DNA from 2 places in the Pseudomonas sp. NY15181 genome. Region 1 is predicted to be linked to the other one. Evidence: riboswitches for the same ligand, from Rfam matches in the RefSeq annotation. Region 1 holds a riboswitch; the other holds the start of a gene.
The links. A riboswitch is a leader RNA that binds a small molecule or an ion and turns the genes downstream of it on or off. The one in region 1 is predicted to bind cobalamin.

Region 1 (7,965 bases):
TCGGCCAGCGCCGCCAGTTGCTCCATGCCGTAGCGCCAGTAGCCGACGCCGCCGTGCACCGAGATCAGGATGACCTTGGCGTGCTGCAGTACCTCGTCGACGTAGAGGTCCACCGAGGCGTGGTTCTGCAGCTGCATGGGGTTGGCCAGGCGCAGGCTCGGGTAGTCCTCCGGCAGCTCGCGCGCGGCCTCGGCGAGCAGCGCCAGGTGCGAGTCGCCGCTGCAGAGGATCACCAGCTCGGCGGGCGTCTGGGCCAGGTGGGCGATGCCGTCGTCGGGGACGAAGCCGCCGGGTTGGGTGCGCAGCAGGTGCATGAGGCTTGCTCGGTGTAGGGCTTCATGTAGGAGCGAGCTTGCTCGCGAACCAAACCCCGCTGCGAGGCCGTTCGCGAGCAAGCTCGCTCCTACAAGATCAAGAGAGGGCGGTACGCAGCTCGTTGGCGATGACGGCCTGGTCCAGCTCCTGGCCGATTACGACCAGGCGGGTGCCACGGGTTTCATCGCTGCGCCAGGCGCGGTCGAAGTGCTTGTCGAAGCGCTTGCCGACACCCTGTACCAGCAGGCGCATGGGCTTGCCGGGGATGGCGACGAAGCCTTTGATGCGCAGGATGGCGTGGCGCTCGACCAGCGCGTTCAGCGCGTCGAGCAGGGCGCGCTCTTCCACTTCCGGCAGGTCGACGTGGAAGGAGTCGAACTCGTCGTGGTCGTGGTCTTCATGGCCTTCGTGGTCGTGGTGAGTGGGGCGGCTGTCGATGTGCAGCTCGGCCTCGGCGTTCAGCCCCAGCAGCACCGAGAGCGGCAGCTGGCCGGCGCTGGCTTCGACGATCTTCACCGCCGGCGGCAGCTCCTCGGCGACTTCGGCGCGTACGCGGGCGAGGGCGTCTGCGTCCAGCAGGTCGGCCTTGTTCAGTACCACCAGGTCGGCGCTGGCCAGCTGGTCTTCGAAGAGTTCGTGCAGCGGCGATTCGTGGTCCAGGTTCGGGTCCTGCTTGCGCTGCTCGTCGACCTGCTCGGGATGGGCGGCGAAGGTGCCGGCGGCCACGGCCGGACTGTCGACCACGGTGATCACCGCGTCAACGGTGCAGGCGTTGCGGATTTCCGGCCACTGGAAGGCCTGCACCAGCGGCTTGGGCAGGGCGAGGCCCGAGGTCTCGATGAGGATCTGGTCGAGGTCGCCACGGCGCGCCACCAGCTCGCGCATCACCGGGAAGAATTCTTCCTGCACGGTGCAGCACAGGCAGCCGTTGGCCAGTTCGAAGACGCGGCCGACCGCTTCCTCTTCGCTGCAACCGATGGAGCACTGCTTGAGGATTTCACCGTCGATGCCCAGCTCGCCGAACTCGTTGACGATTACCGCGATGCGACGGCCTTCGGCATTGTCGAGCATGTGGCGGAGCAGGGTGGTCTTACCGGCGCCAAGGAAGCCGGTGACGATGGTGACGGGGAGTTTGGCCAGGGTTTTCATGCGCGCCTCGCAAGCGAAAGTCGGTCTTTGCAATGAGCGAGCGCGGATGAAGGGCGCGCGCGCGGGTTCGCCGCGCAACGAAGGTCGCCACCGGATCACCCCGCCCGGTTGTCGTGATGCTGGTCGAGGCAGGTCTCCTGGCTCACAGCCCTGTCATGTCCTTTCGCCTTCCCGCCGCAGTCGGCAGTGGCGCGTGAAAGAACAGGCTGTTCACAGTTGCGGGGGCAGCCGTGGCGCATCCGAAGATTTCCACGTTCCCTCTTAGCTCCGGCCAGCGCCGGAGAACCTCGAAGGGAGGAAGGCTACGCAGCGATGGCGGGGCGGTCAATCGCCGGGGATCGGCTGTCGCGCGGTTGACGCTCGCGGGGCTTCGTGGTCAGCTAGCGCGGTTTCAGGTGTCTCGCGCCGACGCGCGCGAGGTGAAACGGGAAGCCGGTGCGTCCGCAAGGACCAGTCCGGCGCTGCCCCCGCAACGGTAAGCGCATCGAGGGTCGTCAGTAGCCACTGTGCAGGAAATGCATGGGAAGGCTGACCCGCCCAGCCGGAGTTTCTCCGCTGGCGTCGCAAGCCCGGAGACCGGCCTGGAACCCTTCGTTTTGGCAAACCCGCGGTGGGCGGGCGCAGGCCGTGGCGCGACCTTGTGGCGCGTTCGAATGCGTTCAACCTCTGCGTTCTCTTACTTTGATTGATCAGAGGGAACGTTCATGTCCAGCAGCATCCTCACGCAACAAGCGTCGAGCACTTCCATCCCCCTTTCCAAGCGCATCGCCCTGGCCGTCGGCGCCAGCCTGCTCGGTGCGCTGCTGGTGTATTTCGCCGGTTTCTCGCATCTGGAAGCGGTGCACAACGCCGCCCACGATACCCGCCATAGCGCCGGTTTCCCCTGCCACTGATGCGGTTCTGAGTCCAATCGGCTGCGCGTCGGCCATGCTGCGTTGGAGAATCGCCGTGGACTGCTCATTGACCGGAGTCAACTCCGCGTCCACGGCGCTCCTGACTCGCTGCCGCTCGCCCTTCGGGCCAGCCTACGGCTGTTACTCCCGGAGGTCGTTTCGGCCTTGCCTGGCTCTAGCTCGCTCGATTCGGGAGTCCGGAAAACAGGAAAGGAAAAATGATCAAACGAATTGCCCAGACCGCCGGTTTCGCCGGTCTGATCGCGGCGCTGGTGCTGACCCTGGTCCAGTTGCTGTGGGTATCCCCGCTGATTCTGAAGGCGGAGACCTATGAAAAATCCGAACCGGTAGCGATGGCAGAACACAGCCATGAGCACGCCGACGGTGCCGCCGCCGGCCACCACCATGACGCGGAAGCCTGGGAGCCGGAAGACGGCTGGCAGCGCATCCTGTCCACCACCGGCGGCAACCTGGTGGTCGCGGTGGGCTTCGCCCTGATGCTGGCTGGCCTGTTCACCCTGCGCGAGCCGGGCAAGACCTCCGAAGGCCTGCTCTGGGGCCTGGCCGGTTTCGCCGTGTTCACCCTGGCGCCGTCCCTCGGCCTGCCGCCGGAAGTCCCCGGCACCGCCGCCGCCGACCTGAACCTGCGCCAGACCTGGTGGATCGGCACCGCGGCGTCCACCGCCGCCGGCCTCGCGCTGCTGGTGTTCAGCCGCAACGGGTTGCTGCGTGGCGTGGGTGTCGCGCTGCTGGTGGTGCCGCACGTGATCGGCGCGCCGCAGCCGGAAGTCCATTCCAGCCTCGCGCCGGAAAGCCTCGCCCACGAGTTCATCGTCGCCTCGCTGGTCACCAATGCGGTGTTCTGGGCGGCGCTCGGCCTCGTCGCTGCCTGGTTGTTCCGCCGTTTCGCCCCTTCAGCCTGATTCACCGCTATGCTCGACCCCGCAGCCGGCCCAGCCGCCTGCGGGGTTTTTATTTAGAGGAGAGTGATGATGACGCTGGTTGCCGGCCTCGGTTGCCGCCGGGGCTGCCCACTCGATGAACTGCGTGCCTTGCTGCGGGATACGCTGGCCGAGGCCGGGCTCGACGAGTCGAACCTCACCGCGCTGGCCAGCGCCACGCTGAAGGCTGACGAGGAAGGGCTGGCCGCCCTGGCTGCCGCGCTCGACCTGCCGCTGGCGCTGTTCACACCGCAGGAGCTGGCAGCCTGCGAAAAACGACTCGATCATCCATCGGAGGCCGTGCGTGCAACCACCGGCAGCGCTAGCGTCGCCGAAGCGGCCGCGCTGCTGCAGGCCGAAGCCCAGGGCGGTGCGTCGGCACGGCTGCTGGTGGGCAAGCGCCGCAGCGATCAGGCCACCTGCGCGCTGGCCTTTGTCCCCGTTGAATCCCAGGAGTTGCCATGACGGTCTATTTCATCGGTGCCGGCCCCGGTGATCCCGAGCTCATCACGGTCAAGGGCCAGCGGCTGATCCGCAGCTGCCCGGTGATCCTTTACGCAGGCTCCTTGGTGCCGCCGGCCGTACTGGAGGGGCACAGTGCCGAGCGCGTGGTGAATACCGCCGAGCTGCACCTGGACGAGATCATCGCATTGCTGGCGCAAGCCCATGCCGAGGACAAGGACGTGGCGCGGGTGCACTCCGGCGACCCGTCGCTGTATGGCGCCATCGGTGAGCAGATTCGCCACCTGCGCGAGCGCGGCATTGCCTATGAGATCGTCCCCGGCGTCACCGCTACTTCAGCCTGCGCGGCGATCCTCGGCTGCGAGCTGACCCTGCCGGACATTTCCCAGACGCTTATCCTGACCCGCTATGCAAGCAAGACGCGCATGCCCGAAGGCGAATCCCTCGCCGAGCTGGCGCAGCACCGCGCGACCCTGGCGATTCATCTCGGCGTCGGGCAGTTGTCGAACATCGTCGCCGAACTGCTGCCGCACTACGGCGCGGACTGCCCCATCGCAGTGATTCACCGCGCCAGCTGGCCGGACCAGGACCAGGTCACCGGCACCCTCGGCGATATCCTGCCCAAGGCCGCCGCCAAGGGCTTCCGGCGCACGGCGCTGATTCTGGTGGGCAAGGTGCTGGGGGCGGAGGGTTTTGCCGATTCGTCGCTGTACAGCGCGGGGCATGCGCATCTGTATCGCCCGTAGAGCGCGGGCTTTGCTTCCTGTAGGAGCGAGCTTGCTCGCGAACAGCCCAGCTCTGGTGCCTCCAGGAAACTCTGTTCGCGAGCAAGGACTGGGCGTCCCCCTCGGTCCTACGAAGAGCCGCTCAGGCCTTCCACTGATCCCCGCGCGGCGGCATCCCCCGCCGCAGGTACCAGCGCACGCCCCAATGCACGCCAAGGGCGGCGCACACCGTCAGCAGGATCGTGAGATTTTCCGCATCCATGACCTCTTCCCTCGTCCGGGTTCCTGCCTGACAGGGTATTCCTGCGACAAACCGCCGCACAGGTACAGATCCTTTCCGAATGTGCGGAGCAGTCCTACAACGATCAGCCCTGTAGCGAGTGAATGATCCGTCCGAGGGTTTCCATGGCCTGTTCGCTACGGGCTGTCCATGGATGGCCGTAGTTCAGGCGCAGGCAGTGGCCGAAACGCCGCGTTGCCGAGAAGATCGGCCCGGGCGCGAGGCTGATGCCCTGGGCATGGGCGAGCTGGAACAGCTTGAGCGCGTCGATCTGTTCGGGCAGCTCCAGCCACAGGAAGTAGCCGCCGCTGGGCCGGGTGACGCGGGTGGCGGCGGGGAAGTGCCGGGCCACGGCGGCGAGCATCGCGTGCTGCTGGCTCTCCAGGGCGTGGCGCAGTTTGCGCAGATGACGATCGTAACCGCCGTGTTGCAGGTAGTCGGCGATGGCGGCCTGGGCCGGCACCGAAGCTGACAGGCTGGTCATCAGCTTGAGCCGCTCGATCTGCTCGGCGTAGCGCCCGCCGGCCACCCAACCGACCCGGTAACCTGGCGCCAGGCTCTTGGAGAAGGAGCTGCAGTGCATCACCAGCCCGTCGTTGTCGAAGGCCTTCACCGGCTTGGGCGCCTGGGCGGCGAAGTACAGTTCGGCGTAGACGTCGTCCTCGATCAGCGGCACCTGGTGTTGGGTCAGCAGGGCGGCGAGGGCGCGTTTCTTGTCCTCGGCCATGCTGGCGCCCAGCGGGTTCTGGAAGTTGCTCATGAACCAGCAGGCCTTGATCGGCAGGCGCGCCAGGCTGTCGGCGAGCACGTCGAGGTCGATGCCCTCGCGCGGGTGCACGGGGATTTCCACCGCTTTCAACTTCAGCCGCTCCAGCACCTGCAGGCTGGCGTAGAAAGCGGGGGCTTCGATGGCGACCAGGTCGCCCGGCTGGGTGACCACCTGCAGGCACAGGTTCAGTGCTTCCAGCGCGCCGTTGGTGACCACCAGTTCTTCCACCGGCAGCGGCATGCCGCCGACCATGTAGCGCAGGGCGATCTGCCGTCGCAGTGCGTGGCTGCCAGGGGCGAGGTCGGCCACTACCGAGCGCGGGTCCATGTCGCGCACGGCGTGGGCCATGGAGCGCGCCAGGCGCGGCAGCGGGAAGAGCTCCGGCGCGGGGAAGGCCGAGCCGAAGGGCACGGTGTCCGGGTCCTTGATGGAACTGAGCACCGAGAACACCAGTTCGCTGACGTCCACCTCGGTGGTCTGCGCGTCGTGGCGGGCGATCTCCGGCTCGGCCAGGGCGCGCTGCACGTGCTCGCGGACGAAGTAGCCGGAGCGCGCGCGGGCGACGATCAGCCCGCGATCCTCCAGCAGGTAGTAGGCCTGGAACACGGTGGACGCGCTGACCCCGTAGGTGCGGCTGGCGTGCCGCACCGAGGGGACTTTCTGGCCGGGGGCGAGCACGCCGCTGCGGATCAGGCCGGCGATCTCGTCGGCGAATTTCTCGTAGCGCTTCATCTTGTCCTGCACGGCGGCCTGTGGGGCGGAAGAGTCCGCCCACTCTAGGCGCTGCGCCGAGGTCACGCCAAGCTCCCGTGCCATGCTCAGCGCCTCGGCGAGACGAAGGTGCTGGCGGCGTCGATGGACTCATTGCCGTCGCTGACCCTGAAGTGCAGCGGCACCGAGCCACCGGCGCTGCTCTGCGCCAGGTTTGCCACCGAGACGGCGAAGTCGCGGATCTCGCCCGGTTGCAGCATCAGCTCCGGCACGCCCTGCAGGCGGTAGCCGGCGCCATCGGCGAGGCTCAGCTGATAGTGCTGCGGCTGCTGGGTCTTGTTGATCAGCTTGAGGTTGTAGATGTTCTCGATCTCCCCGGCGGCGTTCTCGCGGAACAGCCCACGATCGCGGGCGACGTCGAGGTTGATCAGCGGCCGCGCTTCCAGCGCCCAGACGAAGGCGCCGATCATCGCCAGCAGCACCGCTGCGTAGCCGATCAGGCGCGGGCGCAGCAGGTGGGTCCTGCCGCCTTCCAGCGCGCGCTCGGAGGTGTAGCGCACCAGGCCACGGTCGTAGCCCATCTTGTCCATCACCGAATCGCAGGCGTCGATGCACGCGGCGCAGCCGATGCAGGCGATCTGCAGGCCGTCGCGGATGTCGATGCCGGTGGGGCAGACCTGCACGCACTGGTGGCAGTCGATGCAGTCGCCCAGGCCGAGAGCCTTGGGATCGGCGTCCTTCTTGCGCGCGCCACGGGACTCGCCGCGCGCCGCGTCGTAGGAAATGATCAGGGTGTCCTTGTCGAACATCACGCTCTGGAAGCGCGAGTACGGGCACATGTGGATGCATACCTGCTCGCGCAGCCAGCCGGCGTTGGCGTAGGTCGCGGCGGCGAAGAAGGCAACCCAGAAGGTGCTTTCCAGATCGAGCTTGAGCGTGAACAGATCAGCCACCAGCGGCCGCACCGGCGTGAAGTAGCCGATGAAGGTGATCGCCGTGGCCAGGCTGATCAGCAACCATAGGCCGTGCTTGGCGCTTTTACGCAGGACTTTCTCGGCGCTGGCCGGGCCCTTGTCTAGTTTCATGCGCTGGTTGCGGTCGCCCTCGGTGACCTGCTCGGCCCACATGAAGATCCAGGTCCACACGCTCTGCGGGCAGGTGTAGCCGCACCAGACGCGGCCGGCGAACACCGTGATGAAGAACAGGCCGAAGGCGGCGATGATCAGGATCGCCGAGAGCAGGATGAAATCCTGCGGCCAGAAGGTCGCGCCGAAGATGTAGAACTTGCGCTCGGGCAGGTCCCAGAGCACCGCCTGGCGGCCGTTCCACTCAAGCCACAGGGTGCCGAAGAACAGCAGGAACAGCAGCGCGCCACCCAGGCGCCGCAGGTCGCGGAAGCGCCCGGCGAAGCGCTTGGTATAGACCGTCGGGGTGACCGCCGACAGCGGTTTGGGCGGCGGGGTGAAACGTTGCGGTGCGTCGATCTCGATGACCTTCGCGGGGATTCTTTCGCTCATTGTCGTGGCCCATCAGGCAGAAGAGGCGCCGCGACTGTACGAACCGCTCTGCACTCGAAACAGATTCAGGTTCGTCGGAAAAAACCATATCAGATGGCGAGATTCGCCCCGCGCCGCGTCGTTGCAGGGCTGGCGCCATGCGCGATGAAACGCCTGATCGGGCCTGTTGCGGCAACCGGTCGCAGGCCCGCCGGGGCAGGGGC
Region 2 (7,965 bases), 110 kb from region 1:
GACACCCGTCCGACTTTCCACGGCACCGGCACCCCGGGTGACCTGCTCAACGTCAGCGCCGTTACCACGGATGCCAGCGGTCATGCCACGTCGAACGTCATCCTGAACCTGGGAAGCGCCCTCGTTCAGCAGGACGGTACCTGGCAGTTCACCACCCCGTTCGCCATCAAGGAAGGCACCTACGACTTCCACGTCGGCCACGGCGCCACCGAGGGCAACGCCTTCCACCTGGTCATCGACAAGTCCTCGGCACATCTGCTGTCCAGTAGCAACACCTCGCTGCCGCAACTGGGCGACATGCTGGAAATGGGCGCTGGACATCTGGAGATTGATACTCGGCAGAGCAACCACGAGGCTCATTACGCCACGTCGAACGCCCAGTTCGACATGCGTCCGGCCATGCTGGAAGAGCTGAACAACATCAACCTCCACGTGCTCTGAACAACAGCGGCTGCGGCGGCCAACCGGGTCGCCGCCAGCCTGATTGCTTCGCACCCGGCCCCGGGGCCTGGAGGAATTGCCCACCAGGCCCCGGTTTTTTTCCGTCGTGCGGCATTCCCTCACCGTCAACGATACGGTGCTGGCCAGCCTTCGCCACCTTGCCGATGACGGGCCACAACCCACCGCTCAAGCTATTCAGCGACAACGCGCCCCCCTACCTGCCGTTCGTCCGAAGGATCATCCCCACGTTGCTTGGGCCAATCCCAAGCATCAGGTAAACTTCCGCATCTTTGCCTTCTCATAACGATCAGCCTGATGCCCACGACGTTCCACGAGATTCCCCGCGAGCGCCCCGCCACGCCCCTGCTCGACCGCGCCAGCACGCCGGTCGAACTGCGCCGGCTGGGCGAGGCGGAGCTGCTGACCCTCGCTGACGAACTGCGCCAGTACCTCCTGTACAGCGTCGGCCAGACCGGCGGCCACTTCGGCGCCGGGCTCGGCGTGATCGAGCTGACGGTCGCCCTGCACTACGTCTTCGACACCCCGGACGACCGCCTGGTATGGGACGTCGGCCACCAGGCCTACCCGCACAAGATCCTCACCGGCCGCCGCGAGCGCATGGGCACCCTGCGCCAGAAGGACGGCCTGGCCGCCTTCCCGCGCCGCTCGGAGAGCGAGTACGACACCTTCGGCGTCGGCCACTCCAGCACCTCCATCAGCGCGGCCCTGGGCATGGCCATCGCCGCGCGCATGCAGGGTTCGAAGCGCAAGTCGGTGGCGGTGATCGGCGACGGCGCAATGACCGCCGGCATGGCCTTCGAGGCGCTCAACCACGCGTCGGACGTGAAGGCCGACATGCTGGTGATCCTCAACGACAATGACATGTCGATCTCCAAGAACGTCGGCGGCCTGTCCAACTACCTGGCCAAGATCATCTCCAGCCGCACCTATTCGAGCATGCGCGAGGGCAGCAAGAAGATCCTCTCGCGCCTGCCCGGCGCCTGGGAGATCGCGCGCAAGGTCGAGGAACATGCCAAGGGCATGCTGGTCCCCGGCACGCTGTTCGAGGAGCTGGGCTGGAACTACGTCGGCCCTATCGACGGCCACGACCTGCCGACCCTGATCGCCACCCTGCGCAACATGCGCGACCTGGAAGGCCCGCAGTTCCTCCACGTGGTGACCAAGAAGGGCAAGGGCTTCGGCCCGGCCGAGATCGACCCGATCGGCTACCACGCCATCACCAAGCTGGAGCCGATCAAGGCCCCGGCGGAACCGAAGAAGCCGTCCGGGCCCAAGTACTCCAGCGTGTTCGGCCAGTGGCTGTGCGACATGGCCGAACAGGACCCGCGCCTGGTCGGCATCACCCCGGCGATGAAGGAAGGCTCGGACCTGGTGGCCTTCGCCGACAAGTTCCCGGACCGCTACTTCGACGTCGCCATCGCCGAGCAGCATGCCGTGACCCTGGCGGCCGGCATGGCCTGCGATGGCGCCAAACCCGTGGTGGCGATCTACTCCACCTTCCTGCAGCGCGGCTACGACCAGCTGATCCACGATGTCGCGGTGCAGAACCTCGACGTGCTGTTCGCCATCGACCGCGCCGGTCTCGTCGGTGAAGACGGCCCGACCCACGCCGGCAGCTTCGACCTCTCCTACCTGCGCTGCATCCCCGGCATGCTGGTGATGACCCCCAGCGACGAGAACGAACTGCGCAAGCTGCTCACCACCGGCCATCACTTCGAAGGCCCGGCGGCGGTGCGCTACCCGCGTGGCACCGGCCCCAACGCGCCCATCGAGCAGGCGCTGGAACCGGTAGAGATCGGCAAGGGCGTGGTGCGCCGCGAAGGCAAGGCCGGCAAGGTCGCCTTCCTGGTGTTCGGCGTGCAACTGGCCGAGGCGCTGAAAGCTGCCGAGCCGTTCGACGCCACCGTCGCCGACATGCGCTTCGTCAAGCCGCTGGACGAGGCACTGGTGCGCCAACTGGCGGCCAGCCACGACCTGCTGGTGACCATCGAGGAAAACTCGGTGATGGGTGGAGCCGGCGCCGCTGTCAGCGAATTCCTCGCCCGCGAGAACATCCTGCAGCCGATCCTGCACCTGGGCCTGCCGGACTACTATGTGGAGCACGCCAAGCCCGCACAGATGCTCGCCGAATGCGGTCTCGACGCCGTCGGCATCGAATGCTCTGTGGGCGCACGCCTGGCGGCGCTCGGCAACCGCTGAGCGCATCCCTCTCCCGGAGTATTGCCAGTGACGGGCGCACCCTCTAAGGTGCGCCCGTTTTCGTTCGAGGTAACGGGAAGCAGGTGAAAGGCCTGCGCTGCCCCCGCAACGGTAACCGACGCGCTCGTTTGCAGAGCGCAGCATCGCCAGCGCCACTGCAGGAATGCGGGAAGGCGGCGATGTGACGTCGGCAGCCCGGAGACCGCCCTCGAACGCCCCGACAGGTGTTGCGGAGGGCCGCACCGTCAAGTGCGGCCTGCCGCCCTTGCCACGCCCTCCTCGAAAGTCATCCGACCGCTTTTGAGGACGTTCCATGAAACTGACCCGACTCGCCCTGGCCACCGGCCTGCTGCCCGGCCTGGCCTTCGCCGACACCGCCGTTCCGACCGACGATGTCTACGCCCTGCCCGCGCTGGTGATCACCTCCGGCCGCCATGTCCAGCCGCGCGCCCAGGCCACCTCCGCCAACAGCGTGTTCACCCGCCAGCAGATCGAACGCCTGCAGGTGCGCAGCGTACCCGAGCTGCTCGCCCGCGTACCCGGCGTGCAGATGGGCAGCTCCGGCGGCGTGGTCTCCTATTCCGTACGCGGCACCAGCACCGCGCAGACGCTGGTCCTGGTCGATGGCCAGCGCGTCGCCTCGGCCAGCAGCGGCATCGCCCGCCTGGACTACCTGAGCATCGACAATATCGAACGCGTGGAAGTGAGCCGCGGTCCGCGCTCTTCGCTGTACGGCGCCGACGCCATCGGCGGGGTGATCCAGATCTTCACCCGTCGCGGCGAAGCCGGACTGCACCCGGAAGTCCGCCTGGCGGCCGGCAGCCACGGCACCTTCGAGCGCAGCGTGAATCTGTCCGGCGGCGACGAGCGCACCACCTTCAACCTCGGCGGCAGCCTCGACGAGAGCGATGGCTGGGACCGCACCAGCGACAACGTCGGCGCCGACAGCGACGACGACGCCCAGCGCAACAAGGCCGTGCACCTGAACCTCGACCACCGCTTCAGCGAGGACTGGAAGGCCGGCCTGAACCTCAACGACCAGCGCGGCAAGAACGAATACGACGACGCCTACAACTTCGAGCCGGGCTCGCCCCGCGACGAGTTCCGCGTCAGCAGCTACAGCGGCTACCTCGAGGGCCAGCTCAGCGACATCTGGAACAGCCGCCTGGAACTGGGCCGCAGCTTCGACCGCAACAAGGCCGTGGGCGCCGCCGACAGCTGGAACAACGGCACGCTGGAAACCACCCGCCATTCGGCCGGTTGGATCAACCGCCTGCAACTGGACGCCGCCAACCAGCTCGCCCTGGGTGCCGACTGGTACGAGGACCGGGTCGAAGGCAGCACCGAGTTTGCCGAGGACCGGCGCGAGAACCACGCCTTCTTCGCCCAGCACAGCTTCAAGGGCGAATCCTTTGGCACCGAACTGGGCCTGCGCCACGACGACAACCAGGTCTACGGCACCCAGAACAGCTGGAACGCCGCCCTCAGCCTGCCGGTGGGCGACAACCAGACCTGGATCGCCAGCTACGGCGAAGGCTTCCGTGCACCGACCTTCAGCGATCTCTACTACCCCGGCGCCGGCAACCCAAACCTCAAGCCCGAAACGTCGAAGACCTACGAGCTGCAATGGCGCGGCGACTTCTCCGGGACCCACCTGGAGACCTCGCTGTACCGCACCGAAGTCGACGACCTGATCGCCTGGGACAGCACCAGCAACCAGCCGGAGAACATCGCCAAGGCGCGTATCAATGGTTTCGAGGCCAGCGTCGCCCGCGAGGTACTGGGCTGGCAGGCGAACCTGGGCCTGAGCCTGATCGATCCGCGCGACCGCGACACCGGCCACACCCTGCCCACCCGCGCCCGCCGCACCCTGAGCCTGGACCTCGACCGGCAGTTCGGCGCCTATGGCGTCGGCGGCTCCTGGCGCGCGGTCAGCCAGCGCTATGACGACGCGGCCAACACCCGCGAACTGTCCGGCTACGGCGTGCTCGACCTGCGCACCAGCTGGCTGGCCAGCGATGAGATTCGCTTCGACCTGAAGCTGGATAACGCGCTGGACCGCGATTACGCACTGGGCGACTACCTGCGTCCGACCAGCCCGACGGACTACCTGGGCGAGGCCCACCCGTACCGCGAACCGGGCCGCACCGCGCTGCTGGCGGTGACCTGGACGCCGGAGCTGTAAGAGAGCCCCCTAACCCTCTCCCGGAGGGAGAGGGGACTGACAGGGCATCCGGCGAACGCTGTGCCTTCCGGCGACACCAAACGCCTCCCTCTCCCACTGGAGCGGGGCGCGCAGCCAGGGCTGGGGTGAGGGTAAAAAACAGCACACCGATGACAACCGTAGGAGCGGGCCATGCCCGCAATTCGCGGACAAGGTCCGCTCCTACAGAAAACAACGGTGCGGGGATCGGTTCGCGAGCAAGCTCGCTCCTACGAAGAGCAGCTCGGCGTGACCCGATCGATCAGTTCGCTCCGGTTTCTGTAGGAGCGAGCTTGCTCGCGAACCCGCCCGGCAGCGGGCCTAAACCAGAACCCCCGCCATCCGCCCCAACTCCGCGCAATCCCGCGCATGCCAGTCGGTCAGCTCGGGCCAGGGATTCTCCGGCAGGTTCACCAGCGCACTGTGCGCACCAGCCGCGCGCGCGCAGTCGAGGTCAAAGCGGTAGTCGCCGACCATCAACATCCGACCTGGCGTCACGTCCCAGCGTGACGCCAGGCGCAGCAGGCCGTCCGGGCTGGGCTTGGGATCGGCCTCGCCACGGCCGAGAACGTCCTCAGTGAGGAAGCAATCGCCGATGCCGATGGCTGCCAGGGTGATCAGCGCCAGCTCATGGGCATTGCGGGTCAGGATGCCGAGGCGATAGCCCGCGCCGTGCAGCGCACGCACCAGCGCCACCGCGCCGGGCGCGGCGGTGGACGCCACCGCCAGCTCGCGTTCGTGCTCCAGCAGCCAGGCGTGCTTGGCCGCCGCCTCGTCCTCCGGCAATGCCGCGAGATGGGAGAGGATGTCGTGCTCCAGGGGAATGCCCAGGGCCCGCTTGATCGCCGGAAAATCGTGCACCGCCAGGGTCAGGGTGCCGTCCATGTCGAACACCCAGTGGCGGATTTCATCGAGCCTCACGACCAGTCCTCGCGGCGGCGGATCAGGCCTTCCTGGGTCGCCGAAGCGACCAGCTGGCCGTCACGGTTGAACACGCTGCCACGCACGAAGCCACGTCCATTGCCGGCCCACGGGCTGTCGATGGCGTAGAGCAGCCACTCATCCGCGCGCAGGTCGCGATGGAACCACACGGAATGGTCGATGGTGGCGACCTGCATGTCCTTCTGCCACACCGAGCGACCGTGGGGCAGCAGCGAGGTGGTGAGGAAACCGAAGTCCGAGGCGTAGGCGAGGATGTACTTGTGCAGGGCCGGCACGTCCGGCAGCTTGCCGTCGGCGCGCAACCAGAGGTACTTGATCGGCTCGCCGACCTGGGGGTCGTAGGGGTCGTTCTGGGTGACCGGGCGGATCTCGATGGGCTTGGGGTACAGCAGCTTGTCGCGGATGCGCTCGGGGAACTGCTGGGCGCTGCGCTGCTTGAGCTCCAGGTCCGTGGGCAGGTTCTCCGGGCCGACCACGTCGGGCATGGTGATCTGGTGCTCGAAGCCTTCCTCGTCGGTCTGGAATGAGGTGCTCAGGGCGAAGATCGGCTGGCCCTTCTGGATCGCCGTGACGCGGCGGGTGCTGAAGGTGCCGCCGTCACGCACGCGGTCGACCTGATAAACGACCGGCTTGCTCGCATCCCCCGGGCGCAGGAAGTAACCATGCATCGAATGCACATGGCGCGCCGGGTCCACCGTCTGGCTGGCCGCCGACAACGCCTGGCCAAGCACCTGCCCGCCGTAGAGCTGGCGGAACCCGAGGTCCTGGCTCGTGCCACGGAACAGGTTCTCTTCGATCTGTTCCAGGCTCAGCAGAGCCACCAGGTTGTCCAGGATCTGGGTCATGCGCGTTGTTTCCTCAAGTACGGTGTTGCTGAAGTGGGAGACGGCGCGGCACCGGGTAGGCGGGAAGGCTGGTGAGGCGTTCGTCCCATACCGCGCGGCCGATGGTGAAATGATAGAGGCTGACCGGGCAGTCCGAACCCCCGCCCAGCAGTTCTTCCAGCGCCGGATCGAAATAGCAGCCGATGCCGGTGCCCGACAGTCCGGCCGCCTCGGCTTCGAGATAAAGCAGTTGGCCGACCTGCCCGGCTTCCCAGTACAACCGCGGGTAGGTCCAGGCACCGTCGGCCAGGGCAGCGTCGAGATCGGCGAGCATGGCGAAGGCGACGCAGCCGTCGCCGGCGATGTCCTGCCCGCAGGACAGAAACGCCGACAGCCCGCGCGCATCGCCGGACAGCAGGCGGTACAGCGGCACACAGCTCTCCGCCACCGGCTGCCACAGGTAATCCTCACGCAGCCCACCCGGCTCGCGGCCGCTACGGCCCAGCCAGTACAGCCCCGGTTCCAGGCCCTGGACGCGGTGGACGAACAGCAGCAGGTCGATGCGCGTCGGCTCGCCGGTACAGGCGAAGGGCACGGGCGAGCGCTCGGGCAGCAGGCGGCGCAGCCAGGCGTAGAGCAGCTCGGCGTGGATGCCGCTGCGGCCGTCCATGGACTGCGCGCTGCGCCGGCGATGGAGGATCGGGCGCAGCGGCAGGCCGGGGTTATCCACAGCCGGATCGGTTTTCGCGGCGTGCCATTGCCGAGCGGGCAACGAAGGCGCGCGACACAGGTGATGCACGCGCTCCAGCTCCGGCCAATGGCGATAGTCCCGCGACAGGCGATTGGACACGCCGGCCAGCGGCAGTTCGGCAAGGTCTTTGAGCAGGGTCTCGGGCAACGGGAACTCGGCCGCCTGCGCCGGGCCGATCCACAGCAGCGCATCGGCGCTTTCGCGTTCGCTGAAACCTTCACGGTCCAGGCCGATCAGCGCATCCAGCCGCGACTCGGCCACGCCGCGCAGCAAGCGCACCTCCCAACCCTGGATCGCCGCGGCGATGCTCAGGCAGGCCAGCGCGTGGCCAAGGTCGTGATTGCAGTAGCGGTAGGCGCGCTCGCCGTACTTCCAGGCCTCGCGCCAGGGAATGCTGGCCAGCGCCAGCAGGAAACCGCCGGCGGGCAAGGCTGCGTTCAGCTGATCGGCCAGGGGCGCAGGCAGATCGCCGCGCACTTCCAGTACGTGCTCGTCGGCGCTGTAGTGCGCCAGCAGCGCGGCGTTATCCACAGCGCCGGAAGGCAGCAGCAGATAGGCTTCGGTGGGATGCAGGTTGCCGCTGG

Region 2: another riboswitch for cobalamin. It lies ahead of ACNFBT_RS14530 (TonB-dependent receptor domain-containing protein); the one in region 1 lies ahead of cobW (cobalamin biosynthesis protein CobW).

The regions. Positions count from the first base shown of each region.
Region 1 is NZ_JBLUPT010000005.1:58,122-66,086, forward strand. Features, by position in the region: gene cobN (cobaltochelatase subunit CobN) at 1-314, opposite strand, end outside; gene cobW (cobalamin biosynthesis protein CobW) at 412-1,464, opposite strand; cobalamin riboswitch at 1,574-1,769, opposite strand; cobalamin riboswitch at 1,841-2,064, shown strand; gene ACNFBT_RS13950 (CbtB domain-containing protein) at 2,169-2,357, shown strand; gene ACNFBT_RS13955 (CbtA family protein) at 2,576-3,280, shown strand; gene ACNFBT_RS13960 (cobalamin biosynthesis protein) at 3,347-3,763, shown strand; gene cobM (precorrin-4 C(11)-methyltransferase) at 3,760-4,506, shown strand; gene mapR (GntR family transcriptional regulator MpaR) at 4,851-6,266, opposite strand; gene ccoG (cytochrome c oxidase accessory protein CcoG) at 6,353-7,762, opposite strand.
Region 2 is NZ_JBLUPT010000005.1:170,856-178,820, reverse strand. Features, by position in the region: gene ACNFBT_RS14540 (Ig-like domain-containing protein) at 1-441, shown strand, start outside; gene dxs (1-deoxy-D-xylulose-5-phosphate synthase) at 757-2,661, shown strand; cobalamin riboswitch at 2,690-2,887, shown strand; gene ACNFBT_RS14530 (TonB-dependent receptor domain-containing protein) at 2,975-4,846, shown strand; gene ACNFBT_RS14525 (HAD family hydrolase) at 5,186-5,749, opposite strand; gene tesB (acyl-CoA thioesterase II) at 5,782-6,651, opposite strand; gene ACNFBT_RS14515 (nitroreductase family protein) at 6,665-7,965, opposite strand, start outside.